DNA from 4 places in the Clostridium saccharobutylicum DSM 13864 genome. Region 2 is predicted to be linked to each of the others. Evidence: riboswitches for the same ligand, from Rfam matches in the RefSeq annotation. Region 2 holds a riboswitch; each other region holds the start of a gene.

Region 1 (7,591 bases), 250 kb from region 2:
GTCACCACATAAATCTAAATCCAAAGCTTTATCTATTTTTCTATTGCTTCTTGGAATGAACCTAACAAGTCATCTATATCTTCTAATCCTACAGACACTCTTATTAATGTATCTGTAATTCCAAGTTGTTCTCTTTCTTCCTTTGGAATTGCTGCATGGCTCATTTTAGCTGGATATGAAACTATAGTTTCAACACTACCTAAGCTTACTGCTACAGCTACATTTTTTACATTGTTTAAAAATATTGTTGTTCTTTCTATATCTTTAAATTTAAATGATAAAACTGCACCTGCACCATATGCTTGCTCTAAGTGTAACTCTCTTCCTTCCATTGACTCAAGTCCAAGATAATAAACTTTTTCTACTTCATCTCTTCCTTCAAGCCACTCTGCTAATTTTTGTGCACTTTTTTGAAGTGCATCAAGTCTAACTTTTAAAGTTTTAATTCCTCTAATTAAAAGCCATGAATCTTGTGGTCCAAGAACAGCACCAAATGTATTTTGCACTTGATAAACCCTATCACTAAGTTCTTTAGTTTTAGTAACAACAAGTCCTGCTAATACATCACTATGCCCACCTAAAAATTTAGTTGCACTATGAACTACTATATCTGCTCCAAGTTCTAATGGTCTTTGAAGGTATGGAGACATAAAAGTGTTATCTACTATTGTTATTGCATTATGCTCATTAGCAATTCTACTAGCAGCTCTTAAATCCGTAACTTTTAATAATGGATTTGAAGGTGTTTCCAAATAAAGTCCTCTTGTATTTTCCTTAAAAGCGCTTCTTATCTCTTCAATATTTGATGCATCTACAAAAGTAAAATCAATATTAAATCTTGAAAATAATTTTGTTGCTGCTCTATATGTTCCACCATAAACATCACCACAAATTATAATGTGATCTCCAGCTGAAAATATCGATAATACTGATGCAATTGCTGCCATTCCTGATGCAAATGCAAAACCTCTTTCTCCGCCTTCAAGCTCTGCAATTAACTTTTCCAATACATCTCTAGTTGGATTTCCAGATCTTGAATAGTCATATTTTCCAAAGTTATCTATATCAAATTGATGAAAAGTTGATGTTTGATATATTGGAGTACTTACAGATCCTGTTGCTGGATCTATATCTCCGCTTGCATGTATTAATTTAGTTCCAAAATTCATATTTAACGCCCCATTCTTATTTTTATTTTATTTTGCTTATTAATCACCTGAAAGAAAATAATAAAACAAATATGCTAGTATACTAATTTATTATTTTTTTGATTGTCCCTTATTAAAACATAAAATTTATTTTCCTATTGCATTATCCAAATCATTTATCAAATCATCTACGTTTTCTATACCAACTGATAATCTAAGTAAATATTCATCAACACCTAATCTTTTCTTAATTTCTTCTGGAATTTCTGAATGTGTTTGAGTAATTGGATATGTTATTAATGTTTCAACTCCACCTAAACTTTCTGCAAATCTTATTACTTTTACATTATTAAGTATTTTTTCTATTAATGATTTATCTTTAACTCTAAACGATAATGTTGCTCCAAATCCAGTTGCTTGCTTCTTATTCAATTCATATCCATCAAAATTTTCTAATCCTACATAATATACTTTTTCAATTTTAGGATTGTTATCTAAAAATTTTGCTACCTTCAAAGTATTCTCTTGTGCTCTGTCTAATCTTATGTGTAACGTCTTAATTCCTCTTAAAACTAGCCATGAATCAAATGGAGATAATGTCGCTCCTGTTGACATATGAATTCTTCTCAATCTTTCTATTATATTATTATCATTTGCAACTATAAATCCTGCTAATAAATCATGATGGCCACCTAAAAATTTAGTTCCACTATGAATTACTATGTCAGCTCCAAGTTCTAATGGCCTTTGATAATATGGTGTTAAGAAAGTATTATCTACAACTAATAATAAATCATGCTCTTTAGCTATTTGAGCTACTGCTTTTATATCAGTTACTTTCATCATTGGATTTGAAGGAGTTTCTATAAACATTGCCTTTGTATTCTCATTTATAGCTTCTACTATACTTGTTGTATCGGTTGTATCTACAAATGTAGCTTCTAATCCAAATTCCTTATAAGTTTCACTAAATAATCTATAAGTTCCACCATATAAATCATCTGATAAAATAACATGATCACCAGCCTTAAATAAGTTTATACAGGCTGTAATTGCTGCTACTCCTGTTGAAAAACCTATCGCCTCATTTCCACCTTCTAAACTTGCTAATGTCTTTTCAGTTTCTTCTCTTGTTGGATTTTGAGCTCTTGAATAATCATACCCTGTACTATTATTTAATCCATTATGTCTAAATGTAGCAGATTGATATATAGGAAAACTTATTGCCCCTGTTCTTCTATCTCCACCTGATACTCCATTAACTGCAATTGTTTCAAACGATTTTTTTATTGTCATTTTTATGCCCCCTCTATTTACTTGATTCTTTAATTTTAGATATGTACCTAAATTGTTTTTTATTATTTGAATGTGCCTTATTTTATATTTAGTTTTATAGTTCCAAAGATAAAATTCAAACACTCAAAATTAATTGTAACTTTAAAAATTATATTAATTTTGCAAATAAAAAAGTCACTTCTCGAAATAAGAAGTGACAAAATAGTCATAATAATAAGTTTTAATGAAACTTAATTTTCCTCTCATTTCTCAGGATTTCTCCTGCAGGAATTAGCACCAACGAAAAAATTTAAATGAAGATTTTTTCAGGTTGCTGGGCTTCATAGGGCCGGTCCCTCCACCACTCTTAATAAGATTAACTTATCTAAATATTTAATTGTCACTATTAATTATACTTGATAAAACCTTTATGTCAACATTTTTTAGTAAATTTATCGACTTTCTATGTAATTAATTATAAGCAAAAAAATAATAGACCAAAGATACGGTGCATATTTATTGTCAGACAAGGAGATGAATTCAGCTCATAGTGGCTCTATTAGCTAAATTTACTGATGAAGCATGACGTAAAATATGGAAGCATACTGATCTATTATTTTTGATTGTGCCTTAGATTAATAAGAAATATTAACTTCATTTAAATTAATTATCTCTCCATATTTATTTGAATGTGCCTTATTATTCATATCTTAATGCTTCAATTGGATCAAGGCTGGCTGCTTTTTTAGCAGGGTAATACCCAAAGAATACTCCAATTGCCATTGAGAATGTAAAGCTTATTAAAATTATCGGAGCAGATACAGATACTGGTAACTTTAAGCATTTACATGTAATTGCCGCCATTCCAATTCCAAGTATCATTCCTATAATTCCACCAATTGTACATATTATAACTGATTCCGTTATAAACTGCATTTTTATATGAATACTCTTAGCCCCAAGAGCTTTTCTTGTTCCTATTTCTCTTGTTCTTTCTGTAACAGATACAAGCATTATGTTCATTACACCTATTCCACCTACAAGTAAAGCTATAGCTGCAATTACAGATACACCCAATGATATTGAATTAAGTATCGTTGTAAATGATTGTGCTTGATTTTTAAAGTTCCTAACTTCTAATGTCCAATTTTTATTATCCTTATATAATTTATCTGTATATTTTTTCATATCTTTCATAAGCTTTTCTGAATCAGTATTCGTATTAGGCTTAATCATGAAACTATAATAATTTTTATATTCTTCTCCTGCTTTTGCTGTCGTTATAGGAATATATAAATTAGTTTGTATATCTTTTTCTTTTGTAGCAGTTCCTCCCCCTTCAAGAAAAGAAGGGGGCTCATATTCATATACCCCTATAACAACATATGTTTCGATGTTACCTTCTATATAAACTTTAATTTCTTTACCTAAAGGATTATTCTTACCCTTAAACATATTATTAACAAGTTTATCCGAAACTACAGCAACTTTTTTCATTCCTTTAATATCCTTGTCAGAAATAAATCTTCCATTAATTAATTTGACACCATTAACATCCTTATATCCGTCATTTACTCCTGTAACAGCTATATTATTATATAAATATCCATCCTTTACTTTTCCATTTCCCGAATCTGTCTCTATACTTATACTGCTAATTCTATCCGAAAATGTTTGCTGAATTGAATTTATTTGATCCAAAGAAATAAGATCTCTATCTTCTAGTGATTTACTTGATCTGCTTTCTCCTTGATCATTGTCTTCACTTTTTTCTTTTATCCGAACAGACATATTATTGCCACCTAATTTATCCAATTCGCTTGAAACTGTAGAAGTAATTGCATTTCCAATGGAAAAAATTGCTATGACAGATGATATTCCTATTATAATTCCAAGCATTGTCAATAGCGCACGCATTTTACTTGATTTTAAACCTGCTATTGCAAGTAATATATTCTCCTTTATAAACATATCTTTTCACCATTTGGAAATCTTCTTATATACTTATCATTATACTCTTCTGCTACTATCTTTCCATCCTTTAATGTTATAATTCTCTCTGTTTCTTCTGCAAGTTCATAGTTATGAGTTATAAGAACTATGGTCTTGCCTTCTACTTCATGTACCTTATGAAATAAATCCATAACAAGCCTCCCTGTTACTGAATCAAGTGCTCCAGTTGGTTCATCTGCAAGTATTATACTTGGATCATTGGCAAGCGCCCTGGCAATTGCTACCCTTTGCTTCTGTCCTCCTGACAATTCATTTGGCTGGTGTTTCATTCTATCTTTCATTCCAACTAGTTCTAAAAGTTGCTCTGCCCGTTCCTTTCTCTCATGTCTATTCATTCCATAGTACAGCATTGGCAATTCAACATTCTTCAAAGCTGAACTTCTTGGTATTAAATTATATGTTTGAAATACAAAACCTATTTTCTTATTTCTTACTTCTGACAATCCATTATCTGTTTGTTCATTAACATCTGTACCACCTAAAATATATGTTCCAGAAGTTGGTCTATCCAGAGCTCCTATTATATTCATCAAAGTACTTTTACCAGAACCAGATGTTCCAACTATTGATACAAATTCACCTTTTTTTACTGTTATATCTATATTCTTAAGTATATTCAACTCATTAGGAGTCCCAATATAAAAACTTTTAACAATATTCTTCATTTCTATTACATTTTCACTCAAAGAACTCACCCTTCTTTTATTTGGATTTTATCTCCAACTTTATATGTTGAAGGATCATCAATTACGAATATTCCATCAGAAATTCCTTCACCTGAAATTTCAATATTGAAATCAGACTCAAGTCCTGTATTTATTGGTAATTCCTTAATTATATACTCATTTGGTTTTTGACCATCTTTTTCTGCTACATATATACTTTTATTATCTCCATCTCCAACTATATTCTCTGATGACACTGAATAAATGTCTGATTTTTCACTTGTAATAATATTTACTCTTGCACTCATTCCTACTCTCATATTTTCGTTCTTGTCATTAATTTTAACCTTAGCTTCAAATCCTGAATCTGAACTTGTATCCTGAGATTGAGGTTGCATGCCACTGCCTGACTTACCCTGACTTTGAGGCATAACTTCCTTTCCTGCAACTGGATTAATACTCGTTACTTCTCCAGAAATAATCTCCTCTCCAGTTGCATCTGTTTTTATTTCAGTTCTTTGCCCTAACTTAACATTTGGTATATCAACTTCTTTAATTGGTACAGTTACTTCCATATTGTCCAAGTCCTCAATTTGAAATAAAACTCCACTACCTGGATTTCCTACAACAGCATTTACATTTGTAATAGTACCATCGGTAGTAGCTTTAATTGTACAATTGTCTAATTGTTGTTTTAATTTTTCAATTCCAATACGCTTACTTTTATCACTGCCTTTTGCTTGTGCTGTATCATAACTACTTTTAGCTGTATTTAATGCTTGGTCAGATTTAGCTTTAGAATCTTCTAATGATACTTTTGCTTTTTCATAATCTGAACTTGCAGTCTCAAAATCTATTTTAGTTTTATCTAAATCGCTCTCTGTAATTGCTCCTGCACTAAACAGTGTTTTATTCTTTTCATATATTTTATTTTTATCATCAAGATTAATCTTTGCTACTCTTAAAGCTTCCTCAGCATTTTTTATTTCCGAATTCACGCTTTCATCATGTAATCGTAATGCATCATCATATGCCTTTTTTGTAGAATCAATATCGGCTCTAATACTAGCATCATCTGCGTCAGCAGCTGCTGTTTGTTGTTCAAGATCTTTTTCCAATCCTGATGAATCTAATATCGCTAAAACATCTCCTGCCTTAACTTTGTCTCCCTCTTTTACATTAACTTCTTTAATCACATTATCTACTGTACTATATATATTAGTAGACTCTTCACTTTTTATTTTGCCCAAAACACTTACCTTATTTACAATTTCTCCTTTTGACAAAGTCGTGCATTTAGCACTTGGTAATGGCTTAGGCATAATTACTTTACCTATTATAAAAGCTATAATTACTATAAATGCAATAATTAAAAGCATCACTTTTTCCTTTAATTTCCTTTTTGGTTTTAAAGTATTAGAACTTATACCTTTAGGTTTTAATTTTTTGATATTCAATTTTAGCATTCTAAAATTTACCCCCATTTTTCATAACTTTTTTAATCTATGAATAATATAAATAACCAAAATATTTTTGATATTTTTTAGCTTCTTCTTAACCTTCCTCCTATTTCAACCATTATTTAATCCATAGATTACACAAAATAAGTTTATTATGTAATTAAGTATAACATTCTTAATTTAATATAAGTGTAAAAGAACATTAAATTTTTCTTAAACACTTGGAGTTATTAAGGCGTAATTAAAAACTAAAAAGTTTATCTATAATATTATCTATAATTTCAGAGATAAATCTCCACAATTATCTTTTAGTAATTTAAATCCTTTCTTATTTCAATTAGTTATTTATATATTAAGTATAGTATCTTTTATCAAATCATAATCTATATATAAAGTTAGCTGACATAAAAATATATACACTATCCCTTGTAAAAATTCAATAATATTAGCATAAAAAGTATATCATTCGTAATAAAAAGAAATATTTTAATTAATAATAGAAATATGTAGTATATTTGCTTTTAATATATATTTTTTTAAGTTTAGATAAATGGAGATTTTCCTTGGAAGATCTCCATTTAATTATAAATATTTTATAACTATTCAGTCATAAAATTCATCTTCTGCACTTACATAATATATATAATATGTAAATATATATTCATCTAAACGTAAAGAATTATACATTAAACGAAATTTTAGTTAATATTTGTATTATTTTGGCTGATAATTCCGTTTATAGCTAATAATTTACTTTTTAAGCAATTATTATTGAATTGTAACATAATATAGTGTATATATTTTTATTAGTTAGTTTATGTAAATAATTTATTTCCATTTAACTAATTTCATTTTCATTATAAAAGGAGGAATAAAAACGTTCAGTTTAATAAAAAAATATTATTGCATTAAACAACATGATATGAAAGATTGTGGTGTTGCTTGTTTAGCAACTATTTCAAAACAGTATGGATTAAAAATTCCTATATCTCGAATAAGAGAGATTTCTGGAACTGATTTACAAGGTACT
Region 2 (7,591 bases):
ATGGGGAGCTAATGTAATGGCGAAAAATGGGGCTAAGTATGATGAAATCCTAAAACATTATTATGTTGGAGTTGAAATTACTCAAATAAAATATGAGTAAATTATTTGAAGTTTATAATTATGTGGCAATCAACTGAAATCAAATATGCTTTTATTCTACAGGAATATGAAAGTTCGTGGAAGTTTTTTAATGAGAGGTTGTTTCATTAATGCATGTTCTTTAGTTTTTTAAGAACATACATTAATGCAATAGCCTCTTTTTAACATTTTTATTTAAATAACTATTAATAACATGAAATTAAAAACATAGTTTCATGTCTTTTCCATGTCTAGAAAATTATAAAATGGACATAATCTAAAATAATAGTATTTTTATATGTTGCAAGTACTATTGGAAAAAAATAATATAAATGAAAAATATTATATAAAAATTAATTTTATGTATTATTTTTCACAAAAAGGAAACAATAAGAAAAGGAGGTGTTCATATGGACAAAAATTTAAAAAACAAATTGAAAGAACTATTTAGCAAAAAAGGATTTTATATTGCTTTATTTCTTTGCCTTTGTGTAATAGTTGCGGTTGGAACTATTTCTTATAAGAAGCTTAGCAATAAGAATGAAGTTAGTAATTCAGAGGATATAAACAAAGAAATAACAATGAATGTTGACGACAATCAAAAAACAGCTACAAACGAAATGCCTAATGCTGAAAGAGCACAAAATGATGCAGATACAAGCAAACAAAGTTCTGAAAAAAATAAGACTGACAATAGTAAAACACAAAAATCTACTACAGTAGCTACAACAAATAATGTGAAATTTTTAAACCCAGTAGATGGAGTTGAAAGCAGAACTTATACTTACCCTAAGCCAGTTAAAGTAGAAGACAATGTTTTTAGAACTATTAGAGGGGTAAATGTAGAAGCTAAAATAGGAACTGATGTTAAGGCAGCTGCTGATGGAGTAGTAGATTTAGTTGAAAATTCAGGAGTTGAAGAAGGCGTAGTTGTAGAAATAAAACATGCTAATGGCTTGAAAACAAGATATGGAAATCTTGATGCTAATGTATCAGTAAAGCAAGGAGATAAAGTTACTTCAAATCAGGTAATTGGTAAAGTTGGGAATACTGCAAAAGTGTTTAGTCAAGATGTATTTGGCCAATTTTTGAATTTACAAGTAATCGATGCTAATGGTCAACAAGTTAATCCAGAAAAATATTTTACTTTAAAAGCAAAATAAAACATATTTCAAAATTAGTATTAATCAGTTGTTTTTATTTGAAAATAGCTGATTAATACTAATAAATAATCGAGAAAAATACAGATTATATATTGATAACTAAAATTATGGAGATGATATTATGAAAGATTATATTGAGGAAAGAGTATTGGATGTCGCCAAATATATTATAGAGTCAAAGGCAACAATAAGAAAGACAGCAAAGGTTTTTGGAGTTAGTAAGAGTACAATTCATAAGGATATGACAGAGAGACTTCCAAAGATAAATCCTGAAATTGCAGAAGAAACTCATTCAATATTAGAATTGAATAAAGCTGAAAGACATATTAGAGGTGGAAAAGCCACTCAGATGAAGTATAAAGCTATTGAATCTTAATTGGATTAAGTCTATAATATAGTATTAGTAGAATTATGTAAACAAAGGCATTAATATGTATTATAGGAGTGAATAAAAATGGGTTTTTGGAGAACAGGGACAGACCTTGCGATTGACCTCGGAACAGCGACGGTACTAGTTTATGTTAAAGGTAAAGGGGTAATATTAAAAGAACCTTCTGTTGTAGCTATAAATAAAAATAACAATAATCTATTAGCTATAGGTGAAGAAGCGCGAAAAATGATAGGTAGGACCCCAGGAAACATAGTTGCAGTTCGACCATTAAGAGACGGTGTAATTTCAGATTATGATATAACACAAAAAATGCTAAAAGAATTCATAAAAAAAGCTTGTGGTAAGAGAAATATTACAGCGCCTAAGGTAATTGTATGCGTTCCTTCTCAAGCTACAGAAGTTGAAAAAAGAGCAGTTATAGATGCAGCCATGAACTCAGGAGCTAAAACAGTTCACTTAATAGAAGAACCGTTAGCAGCAGCTATTGGAGCAGGGCTTGATATAACTAAACCAAATGGATGTATGGTAGTTGATATTGGCGGCGGTACTTGCGATATTGCTGTTATTTCATTAGGTGGAGTTGTAGAAAGAGAATCAATAAAAGTAGCCGGAGATAAATTTGATGATGCTATAATAAAATATGTGAGAAATCAATATAAACTAATGATAGGTGAAAAGACTGCAGAAGATTTAAAAATAAATATTGGTTCTGCGTTTAAAAATTCAAGAAATTTAGCAGCAATCATGAAAGGTAGAAACCTGATAACTGGATTACCTGATGAAGTGGAGATTACTACAGAAGAAATAAGAAATGCAATAAAGGAACCTGTTGAAAATATAGTAGAGACTGTAAAGAGAGTGTTAGAGAAAACACCACCTGAATTAGCAGCAGATATAGTTGAAAAAGGAATTCTAATGACAGGTGGCGGTGCATTATTGCATGGATTAGATAAACTTATACAGTTTAGAACAGGTGTAGAGACTTATGTTGCTGAAGATTCTGTAGAATGCGTTGCAAAAGGAACTGGTGCTGTGCTTAACTATATAGATAAATTAGATAGTGATATAAATTCACAACAAATAGTTTTAATCGAGTAAAACAAAATGACTGTTTCAAAATAAATTTTAGATATAATAAATCTATTGTTTAAAATATAAAACAATAAATTTATTGTACTAATTTTGTATTTTGAAGCAGTCTTTTTAAATTAGAACGTTAAATCATTGGAAATTCTCCAAGATTTAAATTATAAGCCTCTATTAATAATCTAGTTATTGTTTTAGCCATATTCATAATAAAAGAAAGTCTGATGCTCCTTGAAAAAAAGAATTCAGAATTATCGCTAGAATCAACAATTCCTATTACTGATGCTATACCAACTTCAGGAAGTTCCTTTCCAACTCCTTTACCTGGATGTATTGCGTAATCCCTTATTCTTATTTTTCCAATATCATCTTCATTGCCCAAGCAAGCGTCAACACCAATTATAGAGGCATTAGGGTGCTTGGAATAGATTTCATTCAGACGTTCATCTATATTTAAAGCATGAATCGGATAAGATAAAGTTCCGTATACTGGTAAAGGGAAAAAGTTTTCAGTTAATAGAGAACCAACCAAGGGACCAAGACAATCTCCAATACATTTATCAGTTCCGATACAGACAATTATAGTATCTTGGCTAATATAATTTTTAATTTTTAGAGCTAAATTATAAGAGGAAAGATTAGAATCATTGTTAATATCTGATTTTATCAAAGGACATACCTCCTTATATAAAATATATATGATGATTAAAGAGAGGATAGTATAAAAAAATATTAAATGGAAATAAATACTATTAAAGGAGGGGAAATATGAAAAAAGTTTTTATATGTATAGTATTAATGGTTGCACTGCTGTTAAATGTTTATTTGATATTTTATTGGTATCCAGAAGAAAAAAACTCAAATAAAGAGGAGATTAGTAAAGAAACGGTAAATTATACACAATCTATATATAAAGTGGATAAGAATGATATATTAAAACAGTTACAGATAGAAGATAAGAAGAATTTCGAATCAATATTGGGAAAATTATCTGCTTTTGATTTAGGAAAAATAAAAGAATATATTCAAGATTCAGATGAACAAAAGGGAATAAAAAATATTTTTGTGCTTTTAAAGAAGAGACTTACAAATGAGGATTATGAAAAAATAAAGGAAATATCATCTAAGTTTCTTGATATGGATGCAGTTGATCAGTTGTTAAAAAATAATTATGTTTAGTAGTGTAAAAGAAAGAATGTTAAAGAAAAGTAGAGAATATACAAAATAAATTAGATATATTAAGGAATAGCGGAGTTGAAATAAAAGTCTTTTGAATATATACTAATCCTTGTCGATTGGTTCTGAAAAACAACGACAAAGAAAAACAAAATATGGAGGAATTCCCGAGTGGCCAAAGGGGGCAGACTGTAAATCTGTTACGTTTCGTTTCGATGGTTCGAATCCATCTTCCTCCACCAATTTATAATGGGCGCATAGCTCAGCTGGGAGAGCACCTGCCTTACAAGCAGGGGGTCACAGGTTCGAGCCCTGTTGTGCCCACCATTATAAAACTTTAATAAAATATGCTGGCATGGCTCAACGGTAGAGCAGCTGACTTGTAATCAGCAGGTTGTAGGTTCGATTCCTATTGCCAGCTCCAATCAAATATTAAGATATTTGATAAATGATTAAAAGTATCTTAATATATAAAACAAAATATGGAGGAATTCCCGAGTGGCCAAAGGGGGCAGACTGTAAATCTGTTACGTTTCGTTTCGATGGTTCGAATCCATCTTCCTCCACCAATTTATAATGGGCGCATAGCTCAGCTGGGAGAGCACCTGCCTTACAAGCAGGGGGTCACAGGTTCGAGCCCTGTTGTGCCCACCATTATAAAACTTTAATAAAATATGCTGGCATGGCTCAACGGTAGAGCAGCTGACTTGTAATCAGCAGGTTGTAGGTTCGATTCCTATTGCCAGCTCCAATCAAATATTGAGATATTTGATAAATAATTAAAACTATTTTAATATATAAAATAAAATATGGAGGAGTTCCCGAGTGGCCAAAGGGGGCAGACTGTAAATCTGTTACGTTTCGTTTCGATGGTTCGAATCCATCTTCCTCCACCAAAAAAGAATAAACTGTGTTTATTCTTTTTTTTATGTCTAGAAAAGTATGAGAATTTTGGATTTTAAAGTTGAGTGATATCAACAGCTAAGAGAGTATTATATAGAGAAAAGTGAATAACAAATGATCAATAATTAATCTTTAATCATTCACTATTCGCTTTGTATCATTAATTATAAATATAATATTGACTAGTATAATATGATATGTTATGATATGAATGAAAATTAAATTAAGGTTACTCTTATCAAGAGAGGTGGAGGGAAAGGGCCCTATGAAACCCGGCAACCTGTATTTACAAGGTGCCAATTCCTGTAGATTATATCTACGAGATAAGAAAAGGATTATTGAATTGTACTCTTCTTATCGAAGAGTTTTTTTTATTTCAATTAAATACGTTTAGATGTAATAAGGGTAATGATAAAGAGTTCCAATGAAGGGAGAAAGTTATGAAAAGATTATTTACTTCAGAATCAGTTACAGAAGGACATCCAGATAAGATGTGCGATCAAATTTCAGATGGTATTTTAGATGCTATTTTAGCACAAGATCCTCTTGCAAGAGTTGCATGTGAAACATGTACTACTACAGGTATGGTTATGGTTATGGGGGAAATCTCAACAAATTGTTATGTTGATATCCCAAAGGTAGTAAGAGAGACTGTTAGAGAAATCGGATATGATAGAGCTAAATATGGATTCGATTGCGATACTTGCTCAGTTTTAACATCTATAGATGAACAATCAGCAGATATAGCTATGGGAGTTGATGAAGCATTTGAATCTAGAAAAGGTGAAAAGGATGCGGTAGAAGCAGTAGGTGCAGGAGACCAAGGTATGATGTTTGGTTTTGCAACAAATGAAACAGAAGAATTTATGCCACTTCCAATATCTATGGCTCACAAGTTATCAAGAAGACTTACAGAAGTAAGAAAAAACAATACATTAGATTATTTAAGACCTGATGGTAAAACTCAAGTTACTGTTGAATATGAAGACAATAAGCCAAAGAGAATTGATACTATTGTTATTTCAACTCAACATGATGAAAAGGTATCATTAGAACAAATTGAAAATGATCTTAAGGAATATGTTATCAAAGCAGTAGTTCCAGCAGAATTATTAGATAATGAAACTAGATATTTCATAAATCCAACAGGAAGATTTGTTGTTGGAGGTCCACAAGGAGATTCAGGATTAACAGGAAGAAAAATAATCGTTGATACTTATGGTGGATATGGTAGACACGGTGGCGGTGCTTTCTCAGGAAAGGATCCAACTAAAGTTGATAGATCAGCTGCTTATGCTGCAAGATGGGTAGCTAAGAATTTAGTTGCTGCAGGAGTTGCTGATAAGCTAGAAATACAATTAGCTTATGCAATAGGAGTTGCTAAACCAGTTTCTATAACAGTTGATACTTTTGGAACAGGAAGATTAGCAGAAAATAATATAGTTGAAATAGTAGAAAAGGTATTTGATTTAAGACCAGGTGCTATTATTAGAGATCTTGAATTAAGAAGACCAATCTATAAACAAACAGCTGCTTATGGACATTTTGGAAGAAACGATCTTAATTTACCATGGGAACAATTAAATAAGGTTGAAGAAATTAAAAAATATCTATAAGAGTTAATTAGAACATCTATATATTTTTTAAATAGAATGAGGTTAATTTGAAACTAATTTGTTTTAAATTAACCTCATTTTTAATGTGTAGTAGACTGTTGGTTAGTCATTTTCTTTATTAAAAGTAGAGTGGTCGCTTTATTCTGTTTATTTAATGAATGGGATGAGTTATAATAATGAAACTTATACTTAATAATGTAGAATATTCAATTTATGATATAATTGAAAAAAATATAAAATAAATAATTTTGGTTAGAAATTAATTATTTGCGAGAAAATAATTAATATATTATATAAAAGATTTGGAGAGATTCTATGGAAGTCCTAAATGGTTTTGTTGAAAGCATTGTTTTTAGAAGTGAAGATACTGGTTATGTAGTTTGTAAAATAAGAACTGAAAAGAATCTGATTAATGCGGTAGGTACTGTTCCTCTTATTAAGGAAGGTCAAAATGTAAAAGTAACAGGAGATTGGACAGTACATAAGCAGTTTGGAAATCAATTTAATATTCAGGATTATGAAGAGCTTCTTCCAAATTCATTAGATGGAATAGAGAAATATTTAAGTGCTGGTATAATACATGGTATTGGTCCTGTTACTGCTAAAAAGATAATAGCAAAGTTCGGAGAAGAAACATTAGATATAATGGAAAATCATATCGAAAGACTTATGGAGATAGAAGGTATAGGAGAAAAGAAATTTCAAATTATATATGAATCATATATCGAACAACAAGGTTTAAAAGATGTAATATTATATTTTCATAAACATGGTGTAACTAATAATCAATGTGTAAAAATATATAAAAAGTTTGGAGTTAATGCAAGGCAAATAGTATCTAGTAATCCATATGTATTATGTGATGAAATTTCGGGAATTGGTTTTAAAACTGCAGATAGAATTGCTATGAGTATTGGAATTGCGAGCGATTCTGAATTTAGAATTCAGAGTGGAATTAAATATGTTATGAATCAGTTTTGTGCTGCTGGAAATATATTTATGCCAAAAGAAAATATAATAGAAGACTGTCAAAAAAACTTATTAGTATCTAAGGAGCTTATAGAAAAAAATATATACAGTATGGCAGCAGAACAAAAAATAATTGTTGAAAAAGTAAATGATATTGAAGTTGGATTTTTACTTCAATACTATTATTGTGAACTTGGAGTAACTAGCAA
Region 3 (7,591 bases), 2.3 Mb from region 2:
TTATTAAAGTTGGTATAGATGATTATATTAAAAATAAATCTGTTAGTTTATTAGAAAAATTAATTGATAATTACATAATGAGCATGATGAGAGATGCTAAAATAATACCGTTTGGAGTAGAACCATTATTGGCGTATATTTATGCTAAAGAAACAGAAATAAAAATCATTAGAATTATAATGGTTGGCAAGCTTAATAATATTGGTGCAGGATTAATAAGAGAAAGGCTGCGTGATATTTATGTTTAAAAAAATAGGTGTAGTTGGAGATAAGGATTCAGTTTTACCGTTTAAAGCACTAGGGATAGATGTTTTTCCAGTTATACAGTATGATGATGCTAAAAATATAGTTGATAATTTAGCTAATAATGATTATGCAATTATATTTGTGACTGAGCATATAGCACAAGATATTGAGGAGACAATAGAAAGATATGATAAAAAGACTATTCCTGCAATTATATTAATTCCAAGCAATCAAGGTACGTTAAATATAGGAATGCAAAGAATAAAAGATAATGTGGAAAAAGCAGTAGGCATGAATATTTTAGAAAGGTAGGTTGATAAGGTGAAGATTGGAAAGATAATTAAAGTTTCAGGACCTTTAGTAGTTGCTGAAAACATGGATGAAGCTAACATATATGATGTGTGTAAGGTTGGGAAAAATGGCCTTATAGGTGAAATTATCGAAATGAGAAATGATAAAGCATCAATTCAAGTTTATGAAGAAACATCAGGAATAGGACCGGGAGATCCTGTTGTTACTACAGGTGAACCATTAAGCGTTGAACTTGGACCGGGACTTATTGAATCAATGTTTGATGGTATTCAAAGACCTCTTGATGCGTTTATGGAAGCAGCTCAATCTAATTTTTTAACAAAGGGTATATCTGTTCCATCATTAAACAGAACAAAAAAGTGGAGTTTTAAACCAATAGTTAATATTGGTGATGAAGTAATTCCTGGGAATATTATAGGGACAGTTCAAGAAACAGCTGTGGTGGAGCAAAAGATAATGGTTCCATCAGAGATAGAAGGTAAAATAAAGGAGATTAAAAGCGGAGAATTTACAGTTACTGAAACAATATGCATAGTTGAAACTTCTAGTGGAGATAAAGAAATTACTTTAATGCAAAAATGGCCAGTAAGAAAAGGAAGACCATATAAATCTAAAATTAATCCAGTTGAACCTATGATTACAGGTCAAAGAGTAATAGATACTTTTTTTCCAGTTACTAAGGGTGGAGCAGCTGCAATACCAGGTCCATTTGGAGCAGGAAAAACAGTAACTCAACATCAGATTGCTAAATGGGGTGATACTGAAATAGTTGTTTATGTTGGTTGTGGAGAACGTGGAAATGAAATGACTGATGTATTAAATGAATTTCCAGAACTTATTGATCCTAAAACTGGTGAAAGTTTAATGAAGAGAACAGTTCTTATAGCTAATACTTCAAATATGCCAGTGGCTGCAAGAGAAGCTTCAATATATACAGGTATTACGATTGCTGAATATTTTAGAGACATGGGATATTCTGTATCAATTATGGCTGATTCCACTTCAAGATGGGCTGAAGCATTAAGAGAAATGTCGGGCAGACTTGAAGAAATGCCAGGTGATGAAGGTTATCCAGCATATCTTGGTTCAAGGCTTGCGGATTATTATGAAAGAGCCGGTAAAGTTGAATGCTTGGGTGATGAGGGAAGAATAGGTTCAATCACAGCTGTTGGTGCTGTATCACCTCCAGGGGGAGATATTTCAGAACCAGTTTCACAATCTACTCTTAGAATTGTTAAAGTATATTGGGGATTGGATGCAGAGCTTGCATATCAGAGACATTTTCCATCAATAAACTGGTTGAGTTCGTATTCGTTATATGGTGATACTGTTGATAAATGGATGAACGAAAATGTTGCAGAAGATTTTGGAGAATTAAGATTAGAAGCTATTACAATTCTTCAAGAAGAATCTAGCCTTTTAGAAATTGTAAGGCTTGTTGGTATTGACGCACTTTCAGAACAAGATAGATTAAAATTAGATGTTGCTAAATCAATTAGAGAGGATTATTTACAACAGAATAGTTTTAATGAAATAGATACACATACATCGCTTAAGAAACAATATAAAATGTTAAAACTTATTATCAGTTATAAGAGAGAAGCAGAAAAAGCATTAGAAAGTGGAGTTTACTTAAGTGATATATTATCTCTTGAAGATTTAAAAGATAGAATTGCAAGAAGTAAATATGTATCTGAAAATCAATTACATAAAATCGATGAAATTTATACAAATCTAACAAGTTCAATTAATGATTTAATAAGCAAAGTAGGTGAAGTAAATGCTTAAAGAATATAGAACTGTAACTGAAGTGGTTGGTCCTTTGATGGTTGTTGAGGATGTTCAAGGTGTTAAATATGATGAATTGGTTGAAATTCAACTTCAGACAGGAGAAAAAAGAAGAGGAAAAGTTCTTGAAGTTAATGGATCAAAAGCTATGGTTCAAATTTTTGAAGGATCCAATGGAATAAATTTAAAGGGAACTAAAGTAAGGTTTCTAGGTAAACCGCTTCAAATTTCAGTATCTGAAGATATGTTAGGAAGAGTTTTTGATGGTATGGGAAGACCAAATGATAATGGACCAGATATAATACCAGAAAAAAGATTAGATATAAATGGTGAAGTTATTAATCCAGTAGCAAGAGATTTTCCATCAGAATTTATTCAAACAGGAATATCAGCAATTGATGGACTTAATACTTTGGTTAGGGGACAAAAATTACCTGTGTTTTCAGCTGCAGGACTTCCACATGTACAGCTTGCAGCACAGATTGCTAGACAAGCCAAGGTTTTAAATTCAGATTCTAAGTTTGCTATTGTATTTGCAGCTATAGGTATTACTTTTGAAGAAGCGCAGTTTTTTGTTGATGAATTTAAATCAACAGGTGCAATAGATAGATCAGTTTTATTCATGAATCTTGCATCTGATCCAGCTATAGAAAGAATAGCTACACCAAGAATGGCATTGACTGCAGCTGAATATTTAGCGTTTGAAAAGGGAATGCAGGTTCTTGTTATTATGACTGATATTACAAATTATGCCGAAGCATTAAGAGAAATTTCAGCAGCGAGAAAAGAAGTTCCAGGAAGACGTGGATATCCAGGATATTTATATACTGATCTTTCCACACTATATGAAAGAGCAGGAAGATTACGTGGCAAAGAGGGATCCATAACTCAAATTCCTATACTTACAATGCCAGAAGAGGATAAAACTCATCCGATTCCAGATTTAACTGGATATATCACAGAAGGACAAATAATTCTTTCAAGAGAATTATATAAGAAAGGCATAATGCCTCCTATTGATGTTTTACCATCTCTTTCAAGATTAAAAGATAAGGGGATTGGGAAAGGGAAAACTAGAGAGGATCATGCAGACACTATGAATCAATTGTTTGCAGCATATTCACAAGGTAAGCAGGCAAAAGAATTATCTGCAATTCTTGGGGAATCAGCTTTATCAAATACCGATAAAAAACTTGCTAAATTTGCTGAAGCATTTGAAGCAGAATATGTATCTCAGGGATTCGATACAAATAGAACAGTTGAAGAAACTTTAGATTTAGGATGGAAATTATTAAAGTTGATTCCAAGATCTGAACTTAAGAGAATTAGGGATGAATATCTTGAAAAATATATGATAAGAGAGGAAGAATAGTCTATGGCAAAATTGAATGTCAATCCTACTAGGATGGAACTCTCTAAATTAAAAAAGAGATTATCAACATCAATAAGAAGCCATAAGCTTTTAAAAGATAAACAAGATGAGCTAATGAGACAATTTATTAGTCTTGTTAAGCATAATAATGAATTAAGAAAAGAAGTTGAGAGTGAGCTTCAAATCTCACTTAATGATTTTGTTATGGCAAGAGCTGTCATGAGTTCAGAATTTTTAGAAGAAGCCATAGCTTATCCTAAGGAACATATTTCAGTTGAAGTTAGTGAAAAGAACATAATGAGTGTATCTGTACCAGTAATGAACTTCAAGAGACAACTAAAAGAAGATGAAGGTAGTATATATCCATACGGTTTTGTAAGTACCTCCTCAGAACTTGATGATGCTTTAGCTAAACTTTATGATGTTTTGCCAAGTTTGCTTAAGCTTACTGAAATAGAGAAATCATGTCAGCTAATGGCTAGTGAAATTGAAAGCACTAGAAGAAGAGTTAATGCTCTTGAATATAGGACGATTCCAGATCTTGAAGAGACTATAAAATATATTAGGATGAGACTTGATGAAAATGAAAGAGCGGCTACAACTAGATTAATGAAGGTTAAAAATATGATAGAGCAAAGAGGATAATAGAAAACTATTTATTTTCACGTGTCTAAACTTAATAATTTTGTAATTGATATAGAATATCTTTAATAGTATAATCAAATAGGTAGTAAAAACCAAATTTGAGATTAGATATTATGACAAGACTTTCGGCATATTCAAAAATATTATTTATTTTCATGTGCCTAACTAAGGAGTAGATAAGATGGATTATATATTAGAAATGGTAGTTGCAGCATTAATTGCACTAATTACCATGCCATTTCTTATGAAACTAGCTAATAAATTAGAATTTACAGATAAACCAAACAAAAGAAAACAACATAGAGCACCAACACCATTATGTGGAGGAATAGCATTATATTTAGGTTTTTTTATTTCGTATTTTATATTTATACATAATGATATGGAGCAAAAGATTGTTGTGTTTATAGCAGCAACGCTAATATTATTAATAGGACTAGTTGATGATTATTATAAAACAAAGGGAAAAGAATTTCCTATATCTCCCAGACTGATAATTCAATTATTATCAGCGATATTAGTATTTAAATCAGGTATTAGATTTGTTGGATTCACTAATCCATTTACTAGTGAGTTTATTACACTAAGTCTAACAATACAGTTTATACTAACAATAACTTGGATATTTGGGGTAACAACGGTAATCAATTGGTCTGATGGAATGGATGGATTAGCTGGAGGAATATCATTTATTTCAGCAATGACGTTTTTTGCGGCAGCATTAATATTAAACCAAGATCCTCCATCTGCTGATGTATCTATGATATTAGCGGGAACAACTTTAGGATTTCTTTATTATAATAAATTACCAGCACGAGTATTCATGGGAGATTCAGGAGCTAATTTCTTGGGATTTATTTTGAGTATTACTGCATTGGGTGGTGCATTTAAACAAGCGACTGTATTGAGTTTGTTTATTCCAATATTAGCTTTAGCTGTACCTATATTTGATAATTTATTTGTTATATTAAAAAGATTTTTAGAAGGAAAACCTGTATATCAAGCAGATAGAAGTCAAATACATTTTAGACTTGAGGAAAAAGGTTTTTCAAAAAAACAAGTTGTTATATGTATAATGTTACTAAGCTTAATGTTTAGTGCGATTTCAATAATACTGCTATTAATAAAAAGATAAAATTGCTTAAGATTATATCTTGATTATACATAGTTTATTACAAACAATTTAATATATACCAAGGTACTAATTTAATATATACAAGTGTACTGATTTATATAATTTATTATTAAATTTAAATAAATATATTGTAAATTTAATTTTTAAATAAAATTAAATTGTTGTTACTTAGTCTAATATAAATGACTTTTGAACATATATATTATAATTTTATTAACATTTCAGAATAAACTTTACAAAGTTAAATTAGTAAGATATAATTAATTAAATATTAAACTTATCAAGAGTGGTGGAGGGACTGGCCCGAAGAAACCCAGCAACCAATATATTTTATAAATATATGTGGTGCTAAATCCTGCAGTGTAAAGACTGATAGATAAGGTATTTTGAGCTTTTAGCCTAAAGGAATACCTTTAGGCTTTTTTTATTCTTTAGAAAATTAATAATTCAATTTTCTAAGAAAAAGTGTGCTCAATAATTATATTGTTATAAAAAATATATTATTTAAAATATGGAGGAATGAAATATTATGGAAAATAAGAATGTAGAAAGTTTTGAATTAGATCATAACAAGGTTAAGGCACCATATGTAAGAAGATGCTGTGTACTTGATGGAACTCATGGGGATAAGGTAACTAAATTTGATTTAAGATTTTTACAACCTAATGTTGAAGCATTTGGAACAGCAGCTATGCATGGCTTAGAACATCTATTAGCTCATGAATTAAGAAATCATTTAGAGGGAGTAATTGATTTATCACCTATGGGATGTAGAACAGGATATTATCTTTCTGTTTGGGGAGAAAGAGAAGCTAGTGAAATTAAAGAAGCATTGGAAACTTCATTAAAAATAATATTAGATGCCAAAGAAATGCCAGCAGCAAATCCAACTCAATGTGGAAATTACAGAGATTTATCTTTATTTGGTGCTAAAGAATATGCAAAGAAAGCTTTAGAAAAAGGATTTTCATTAAATATTTATGGAGAATAGCAATAAGCGATAAAGTAGGTGATAATAATATGAATGCTTTCGAAATTGATATTAATAAAGAGGAAGTGCTTCGTTATCTAGGACATAAAGGTCAAGTTATTGATGATAACATTATGAATATTATTGACGAATGTAGAGAAGAAATAAAAAGAGTAATTACACCTAGGGAAATTCATCAATATAACGATATAAAAATAATTGATGAAGGTGTTGAAATTCTTACTACAAATTTAGTTTTATATGGTAATGATATTAAAAATCACCTGAAAGATTCTAAAAAGTGTGTTTTAATGGCAGTGACGCTGGGAAATGATATTGAAAAGAGAACACGATTATATGAAAAGACTAATTTGACAAAGGCACTTATATTGGATGCATGTGCAACTACTGCAGTAGAAGAAATCTGTGACATAGTAGAGAATTCTGTAAAAGAAAAAGCAGAAATCCAAGGTAAAGATATAACATTTAGATATAGTCCAGGATATGGGGATTTACCTTTAGAAGTGCAAAATAATTTTTTAAGAGCGTTGGATGCTCAAAAGAAAATTGGACTTACAGTATCAGAAAATAATTTATTATTTCCCAGAAAATCTGTAACAGCAATAATAGGAATCATTGATAAAGGTACTGAAAAGAAGAAAAAAAGCTGTAAAGAATGCAGTAACTATGAAAATTGCAGCTTTAGGAGAGAGGGAGAAACTTGTGGGGCTTAAAGATTATATAAAAGATAATATACTAATATTCGATGGAGCAATGGGGAGCATGCTTCAAAAGAAAGGATTGAAGTTAGGTGAAAATCCAGAACTTTTGAACATAACGAAACCATCAATAATAGAAGAAATTCATAAAGAATATATTGCAAGTGGTGCAAATGTAATAACAACTAATACATTTGGAGCTAATGAACTGAAATTAAAATTATGCAATTTAGAGGTTGAGGTAGCTGTTGATCAAGCTATAAGAATTGCGAAAAAGGCAAGGGAAAATAGTGACACATATATTGCATTAGACATTGGACCTATAGGAGAATTGCTTGAACCTATGGGAACATTAAGTTTTGATAGAGCATATGAGATATTTAAACGTCAGATTGTTCAAGGTG
Region 4 (7,591 bases), 1.2 Mb from region 2:
AAGCTGATGCGTTAAGTGGTTTAATACAAGGAGCTACAACAGATACATTTTTTGCAAAAAATAAGTCTAGAACTAAGGAAGTAATTCTTGTAAGATTAACATACATATTTATGGCTCTTTTTGCGATAAATACAATTGTGTTAAATATATTAAAGTAATAGTTTAAGCTACTTAAAATGTAAGTAGCTTTTTTGTTTGTATATAAATAAGTAAGTTTTAGACTTATGTGATACTTTGTCCAAAGTAAGCGGATTTTTTTGCTCAGTTGCTATAGAATCCACTTACTTTTTGTTTTTAAATATATTTCAACATTTTCAGTAACCGAAATAAATGCATGACTTCTATTTGGGGTAATAATCATATAAGTTTAAGATTTAACTTGAATACCTATAGTATGTTTGTTATAAAGGGTAATATGGATATTATAATATTTATTTTTTATTATATATTGAAATAAATTAAATGATTAAGTTAATAATATATAATAAGGCTAAATAAAAATTATATTCTATGTTATCTAAATATAATATATAAGTATAAAATATAATATAGTAAGTTTATATTAGACTATGTTATTATGGTAGTATATAGATACAAAGGAATAATATATAGAAAATTGTATAGTGGAGGAATAGTTATGGGAATAAAGCAAACATTAGCAAGTTTTATGAGAGAAACTGCATATACCCCAATGGATATTGAAGAATTAGTTGCCATATTTGATATAAAGAAAAATGAATATAATGCATTTAAGAAAACTTTGAAAATGATGGAGCATGAAGGAATAATAAGAAGAACAAAAACTAATAGATATATGATAGCAGAAGGTGAAGAGCATCAGGAAGAAGGATTAGTTATTGGAACTCTACAATCTCATGCAAAAGGTTTTGGATTTTTAATTCCTGAAGAAGAAGGACAGAAGGATGTCTTTATTCCTAGTAATTGTATAAATGGAGCTTTTAATGGTGATAAAATCTCAGTAAAAGTAACAAGGGAAGATACAAAGACTAAGAAAAGGGAAGGTATAGTAGTTGAAATCCTTGAAAGAAATACAAGTAAAATTGTTGGAGTATATGAAGATTCAAAAAACTTTGGCTTTGTAATTTCAGAAGATACTAGAATGACGCAAGATATATTTATATCAAAGAAAGACAGAAACAATGCTAAAGATGGGGACGTAGTTATAGTTAAAATAACAAAATGGCCAGATGGAAAAAGAAAACCAGAAGGTGTTGTTACAGAAATTTTAGGTAGAAAAGGCGATAGAGGAATAGATATTTTAATGATCATTAAAAAGCTTGGATTGCCTGAAGAATTTCCTACTAAAGTATTAAATTTTGCTGAAAATATTTCCGAGGAAATTGATGAACAAGAGTATCTAAGCAGAAGAGATTTAAGAGATTTAAGAATGGTAACAATAGATGGTGAAGATGCTAAGGATTTAGATGATGCTGTATCTATTGAAAAGTTACCAAATGGGAACTTTAGACTAGGAGTTCATATTGCGGATGTAACTAATTATGTTAGAGAGAATAATCCATTGGATAGGGAAGCATTAAAAAGAGCAACTTCGGTTTATTTAATTGATAGAGTTGTTCCAATGCTACCTAGAAAATTATCAAATGGTATATGTTCGTTAAATCCTAGAGTAGACAGACTAACATTAACTTGTTTTATGGAAATAAACAATAAGGGAATGGTTGTAGATCATGAAATAGTTGAATCTATTATTAAAACTAATGAAAGAATGACATATACAGATGTTACAAAGATTTTAAAAGATCATGATGAAGAGTTAATAAAAAAATATGATTATCTTTATGATGATTTTAAGTTAATGGAAGAGCTTTGTAATATTTTAAGAGAGAAGAGAACTAGAAGAGGAGCCATTGATTTTGAAATCGCAGAAGCTAAAATAATATTAAATGAATTAGGTAAACCAATTGAGATTAAACCTTATGAACGTGAAATTGCTAATAGAATGATTGAAGAGTTTATGTTAGCAGCTAATGAAACAGTAGCTGAGCATATGTTTAAAACTAAAATACCGTTTGTATATAGAATCCATGAAAGCCCTGATGAAGAAAAACTAACAAAGTTTAAGGAATTTGTATATAATTTAGGATACAATATTAGTTGGACAGAAGAAATACATCCTAAGAGTTTCCAAGAAATTTTAGAGAAAGTTAAAGGACAAAATGAAGAAACTGTTGTAAGTACCTTATTATTACGTTCAATGATGCAAGCTAAATATGCACCAGCATGTATAGGACATTTTGGCTTAGCAGCTCAATATTATTGTCATTTTACTTCTCCAATAAGAAGATATCCAGATTTACAAATTCATAGAATAATAAAGGAATATTTGCATGCACAAATAGATGAAAAGAGATACAATAGGTTGAAAAATATAGTTGGATATGCAGCTAAGCAGTCATCAGAAATGGAAAGAAAGGCACAAGATGCTGAAAGAGAAGTTGATGATTTAAAGAAAGCAGAGTATATGCAAGATAGAATTGGAGAAGAATTTGAAGGAATTATATCTTCAGTTACAAGCTTTGGAATATTCGTTGAATTACCAAGTACAATTGAAGGGTTAGTTCATGTTAATGATTTAAATGATGATTATTATGTATTTAATGAATCACATCTTTCACTAACTGGAGAAAGAACTAAAAAGGTATATAAATTAGGAGATAAGGTTAAAGTTGAATGTGTGGATGTAGATATAGCTAATAGAGAGATTTTCTTTAGAATTACAGAAGAACCTAAGAGAGAAGATGAAATAGCTGATAAAGATGATAGTCAAATTCAAATTAAATGAAGGAGACTAAGATACGATAGAAAAAAGCTTAGAGAGGGCAAGTTATAGAATTTAAATAATTATAGAATATATAAGATATTTTATAATTAATAGAGATATTCTGAAGAATATTTATTTAATCATTCTTCAGAATATTATTTTGAAATTAAAGTTAACTATTATTTTATATTTAGCATTATTAAAATAAACAATTAGATTCTATTTTTAATATGTAAGTTTTGAAAAATAATTTGTATCAAAATAAGTAACAGTAACTTAATTTTACTTGAAAATTAAAAATATAAATATATATAAGTTATAAAAAATTTTATTCATAAATTCTCGGTCTCAGCAAAAGAAGTAAATAGCAAAATTTATTATTTATGGATTTTATTAATTAGAACATATAGATATATGTATATTTCTATATGTTTCTAAAGTTGATTTGTAGGAATGCGTATAATATAATCTTAAGTAAGGCATATGAAGGAAAGTAAAAAGTTGAAATTATAAAGAATTAGAAGAGTAACTTTTTATTTTTTCAATGTCTCTAAAGAAATATAGCCATAGTAGGTGATTAAAGTGGTAAGAAAGAAAAATGAAAATTCATTAGCTGAAAATAGAAAGGCTAGACATGATTACTTTGTTGAGGAAGCAATGGAAGCTGGATTGGTTTTAGTTGGAACAGAGGTTAAATCTATAAGAAAAGGAAGAGTAAACCTTAAAGATTGTTATGCTGATATATACAATGGAGAAATATTTATAAAGAACATGCATATAAGTCCTTATGAGCAAGGAAATATATTTAATGTAGATCCAGTAAGAGAAAGAAAATTATTATTGCATAAAGATCAAATAAGAAGATTAGATGCTTTAGTATGCCAAGATGGATATACTTTAGTACCTTTATCACTTTATTTAAAAGAAGGTAAGGTTAAGGTTGCACTTGGAGTATGCAAAGGTAAGAAAAATTATGATAAGAGAGATGCAATGCTTGAAAAAGCACAAAAGAGAGATATTGACAGAGCTATAAAAGAAAGAAATAGATATTAAGGCATATGAAAAAATTAATCTTAGTAGATGGACTTGTTATTTGTGATTGTGCTTAAGTTGCTTAAAATTTGTTTTTAGGAGGCTTTTTATTTTTTATTTTATTTGGTGTAGAAATTTGTTGTGCATTTAAAATAAAAATTAAAAAGTTCTTGCAATATATTAAACAAGCATATATAATAAAATTAATCCGATGATAATACTTTGGATTAAGCAGTTAATAATAATTATTATTTAACTGTTGACAAAATAAAAGAATATTTATATAATCATGTCAGAAACTAATTAAATAGTCTGATATCTTATCAAGAGTGGCGGAGGGACTGGCCCTGTGAAGCCCAGCAACCGAAATAGTGGTTCATTTACCAATATATTATACGGTGCTAATTCCTGCAGCTTTTTTTTAGCTGGTAGATGAGAGGGTAAATTTGTGTAGTGTATTGCGCGCTAGAGGTTTATTCTCTAGCGCTTTTGTTTTTTAGTTATCCGGAAACTAAGTAAGGACAATTAGGGAGGAATGTGTTTTGGTAGAAATAAAAAACGTAGTTAAAAGTTTTGGGAAAACACAAGTTATAAAAGATGTATCAATGAGCATTAAGCAAGGTGAAATTTATGGAATAATAGGACATAGTGGGGCAGGTAAATCCACATTGCTTAGATGTATAAATGGACTTGAAACTTATGATGGTGGATCTATTAATGTAATGGGGAAAGAGGTCTGTTCGTTAAGTGGTTCAGAACTTAGAGAATTTAGAAAAGATTTAGGGATGATTTTTCAAAACTTCAATCTTTTACAAAGAAAAAATGTATTTGATAATGTTGCACTTCCTCTTGAAGTGTGGGGATATGATAAGAAAATAATTGAGACTAAGGTATTAGATTTACTTAAATTAGTTGGCTTAGAGGATAAAAAACTAAGCAAACCATCGCAACTTAGTGGTGGACAAAAGCAAAGAGTGGCGATAGCAAGAGCATTAGCATTGGATCCAAAGATATTACTTTGTGATGAGGCAACATCAGCGTTAGATCCTAAGATTACAAAGGATATTTTAGCTTTACTTTCTAAAATTAATAAAGAGCTAGGGATAACAATAATAATGGTTACTCACCAAATGGAAGTTATAAAAGAGGTGTGTCAAAGAGTTGCATTATTAGATGGTGGAGAAATAAAGGCAGAAGGAAGAGCAGAAGATTTATTTTTAAAGCCGGGAACTTCATTAAAGAAATTCCTAGGTGAAGAAGATGAAGAAGAAATATTGCCAGAGAGCGGAGTTAATATTAAGTTATTTTTCCCAAGTAATTCTTCAGAGAATGCACTTATAACTAAAATGGCGAGAGAGCTAGAAATAGATTTTTCAATAGTTTGGGGTAAACTTGAAAAATTTAGAAGTGAAGTATTAGGGGGGCTTGTAATAAATATAAGCGAAAATGATAAAGATAAGGTTCTAAAGTACCTTGAAGGTAAAGAAATTTTGTGGGAGGTGCTTAAGTAATGAACGAAATAATAGGAAAAGCGTTAATAGAAACATTAGAAATGGTTTTTGTATCAACTACATTTTCTGTAATTTTAGGTTTTATACCTGCAATTTTATTAACAGTTACTGCAAATGATGGCTTAAAACCTAATAAAATTATTTATAATATTTTAGATTTTATTGTTAATACATTAAGAAGTTTTCCATTTGTTATATTAATGGTAATAATTGTACCTTTAACAAAAATAATTGCAGGTAAATCAATAGGGACAGTGGCAGCAATGGTTCCACTTACAGTTGCAGCAGCACCTTTTGTTGCAAGAGTTATAGAATCATCTTTAAGAGAAGTAGATAAAGGTGTAATAGAAGCGGCAAAGTCTTTTGGGGCTTCAAATACTCAAATTATATTTAAAGTTATGCTTAAGGAAGCAATTCCTTCGATAATGTCAGGAATAACTCTTACAATAATAAGTATTGTTGGATATTCTGCAATGGCAGGTGCTATTGGAGGCGGAGGTCTTGGAGATGTAGCAATAAGATATGGATATCAAAGATTCCAAACAGACGTAATGATAGTAACATGTATTATTCTAATTGTAGTAGTACAAGTTCTACAACTTTTAGGAAATTATTTTTATAATAAATTATCAAAATAATTCACAATATATAATTAAGAAGTTATTTTCTATAAAATATATAAAAACTTTTATATATTTTATAGTTGCAAATATATTATAAAAAATCTTAATAATTAGATATCAAATTATTAAAGCATAAGCTTAAAATGGGGGTAATAAATATGAAAAAGAAATCAATTTTATCAATAGCTTTAGCGGGTGTAGTCGCATTAGGATTAGTAGGATGTGGAGGAACATCTACAAATACAGCATCTAAAGAAGATAAGGTAATAAAAATCGGGGTAACACCAAAACCACACAGGGAAATAGTAGATATAGCTAAACCATTACTTGAAAAAGAAGGATATACAGTAGAAGTAACTGAATTTAATGATTATGTTCAACCAAATACATCAGTATCAGAAGGTGAATTAGATGCAAACTTCTTCCAACATATGCCTTACTTAAAAGAACAAAATGAATCAAAGGGGCTAAATTTAGTATCAGTAGGAGCTATTCATTTAGAACCAATGGGATTATATTCTCATAAAATAAAAAGTTTAGATGAACTTAAAGATGGAGCTACAATTGCGGTTCCAAATGATCCATCAAATGAAGCTAGAGCATTAAAGTTATTAGCATCAAAGGGAGTAATTAAAATTTCAGATGGTGAATTAGTTACACCAAAAGATATAACAGAAAATCCAAAGAATTTGAAGTTTAGTGAATTAGAAGCGGCAGCAGTTCCAAGATCAATAGATGATGTTGATGCAGCTATAATAAATGGTAACTATGCAATAGAAGCTAAATTCAATCCATCTACAGATGCTATTATTATAGAAGATAAAGATTCAGAAGCTGCTAAGCCTTATGCTAATATAATTGCAGTAAAAGCAGGTAATGAAAATGAACAAAAAATTAAAGATTTAGTAAAAGCAATGACTTCACCAGAAGTTAAAGAATTTATAGAAAAAGAATACAATGGAGCAGTAATTCCAGTATTTTAAATTATAATATAAAAATAAGGATGAGCAATAGTTCATCCTTATTTTTATATAGATAAATAACTTGTAACTTAAGATTATGTGGCAAGTAACCGAAAGAAATAATGCTCTGTTTGTTTCGGTTACTAGAGAAAATGATTGTGGATTTCTAACATCACAAGTTGTACCCATTCCAGTATGCTCCTTAAACAAGTTAAGGACATACAAGAATGGAACAACTTGTGATGAATAAATCCTACAATCATTTTCTCAATGTAACACTCAACAAAAGAGCACCATTTCTTTCTAGTTTGGAATATATTCCGAAGTATAAGTATGGTTTGTTATTTGTTTATTTAAGTAGAATGATGTGATTAAGCAAGATTTTGTACTTGATAAAGTTTAATTAGTGTTATTATCGAGTATCTGTATCTATAAAATGTACTTTATCCCATCCGCATCTATATTGTTATGAATTTTGATATTATTTTATAATGCTTATTTAAGGCACATGAAAATAAATGACAAGCCCAAAGCGGCTATGAGATGTTCTTATATGCAGCATAGCTGCTTCTTTAAAGGTGCATATTTTTCATAGGACAAGGAAGCAAAGTGCCATCATAAGTCTATTATGCGATTTTTCTGACTCAGGATGATGGAAAA

Evidence for each region. Region 2 has a riboswitch for S-adenosylmethionine ahead of metK (methionine adenosyltransferase). Riboswitches for the same ligand answer to the same signal wherever they lie in the genome.
Region 1: it holds a riboswitch for S-adenosylmethionine, as region 2 does, so the genes downstream of both, CLSA_RS01415 (trans-sulfuration enzyme family protein) here and metK (methionine adenosyltransferase) in region 2, are expected to answer to the same signal.
Region 3: it holds a riboswitch for S-adenosylmethionine, as region 2 does, so the genes downstream of both, CLSA_RS14745 (S-ribosylhomocysteine lyase) here and metK (methionine adenosyltransferase) in region 2, are expected to answer to the same signal.
Region 4: it holds a riboswitch for S-adenosylmethionine, as region 2 does, so the genes downstream of both, CLSA_RS19390 (methionine ABC transporter ATP-binding protein) here and metK (methionine adenosyltransferase) in region 2, are expected to answer to the same signal.

Annotation. Positions count from the first base shown of each region.
Region 1 is NC_022571.1:288,868-296,458, reverse strand. It holds gene CLSA_RS01420 (trans-sulfuration enzyme family protein) at 33-1,169, opposite strand; gene CLSA_RS01415 (trans-sulfuration enzyme family protein) at 1,296-2,444, opposite strand; SAM riboswitch class I at 2,684-2,800, opposite strand; gene CLSA_RS01410 (ABC transporter permease) at 3,123-4,394, opposite strand; gene CLSA_RS01405 (ABC transporter ATP-binding protein) at 4,385-5,122, opposite strand; gene CLSA_RS01400 (HlyD family secretion protein) at 5,128-6,567, opposite strand; gene CLSA_RS01395 (peptidase domain-containing ABC transporter) at 7,433-7,591, shown strand, end outside.
Region 2 is NC_022571.1:543,247-550,837, forward strand. It holds gene spoIID (stage II sporulation protein D) at 1-100, shown strand, start outside; gene CLSA_RS02540 (M23 family metallopeptidase) at 489-1,241, shown strand; gene spoIIID (sporulation transcriptional regulator SpoIIID) at 1,363-1,617, shown strand; gene mreB (rod shape-determining protein) at 1,696-2,730, shown strand; gene yyaC (spore protease YyaC) at 2,849-3,388, opposite strand; gene CLSA_RS02560 (hypothetical protein) at 3,487-3,897, shown strand; tRNA gene CLSA_RS02565 (tRNA-Tyr) at 4,052-4,136, shown strand; tRNA gene CLSA_RS02570 (tRNA-Val) at 4,146-4,221, shown strand; tRNA gene CLSA_RS02575 (tRNA-Thr) at 4,244-4,318, shown strand; tRNA gene CLSA_RS02580 (tRNA-Tyr) at 4,379-4,463, shown strand; tRNA gene CLSA_RS02585 (tRNA-Val) at 4,473-4,548, shown strand; tRNA gene CLSA_RS02590 (tRNA-Thr) at 4,571-4,645, shown strand; tRNA gene CLSA_RS02595 (tRNA-Tyr) at 4,706-4,790, shown strand; SAM riboswitch class I at 5,030-5,127, shown strand; gene metK (methionine adenosyltransferase) at 5,238-6,413, shown strand; gene recD2 (SF1B family DNA helicase RecD2) at 6,729-7,591, shown strand, end outside.
Region 3 is NC_022571.1:3,393,302-3,400,892, reverse strand. It holds gene CLSA_RS14775 (V-type ATP synthase subunit C) at 1-248, shown strand, start outside; gene CLSA_RS14770 (V-type ATP synthase subunit F) at 241-558, shown strand; gene CLSA_RS14765 (V-type ATP synthase subunit A) at 568-2,346, shown strand; gene CLSA_RS14760 (V-type ATP synthase subunit B) at 2,339-3,718, shown strand; gene CLSA_RS14755 (V-type ATP synthase subunit D) at 3,722-4,363, shown strand; gene CLSA_RS14750 (MraY family glycosyltransferase) at 4,545-5,498, shown strand; SAM riboswitch class I at 5,773-5,881, shown strand; gene CLSA_RS14745 (S-ribosylhomocysteine lyase) at 6,028-6,489, shown strand; gene CLSA_RS14740 (vitamin B12 dependent-methionine synthase activation domain-containing protein) at 6,519-7,202, shown strand; gene CLSA_RS14735 (homocysteine S-methyltransferase family protein) at 7,192-7,591, shown strand, end outside.
Region 4 is NC_022571.1:4,458,650-4,466,240, reverse strand. It holds gene secG (preprotein translocase subunit SecG) at 1-158, shown strand, start outside; gene rnr (ribonuclease R) at 638-2,824, shown strand; gene smpB (SsrA-binding protein SmpB) at 3,386-3,856, shown strand; SAM riboswitch class I at 4,153-4,274, shown strand; gene CLSA_RS19390 (methionine ABC transporter ATP-binding protein) at 4,378-5,346, shown strand; gene CLSA_RS19385 (methionine ABC transporter permease) at 5,346-5,984, shown strand; gene CLSA_RS19380 (MetQ/NlpA family ABC transporter substrate-binding protein) at 6,128-6,952, shown strand; gene CLSA_RS23245 (hypothetical protein) at 7,029-7,181, shown strand.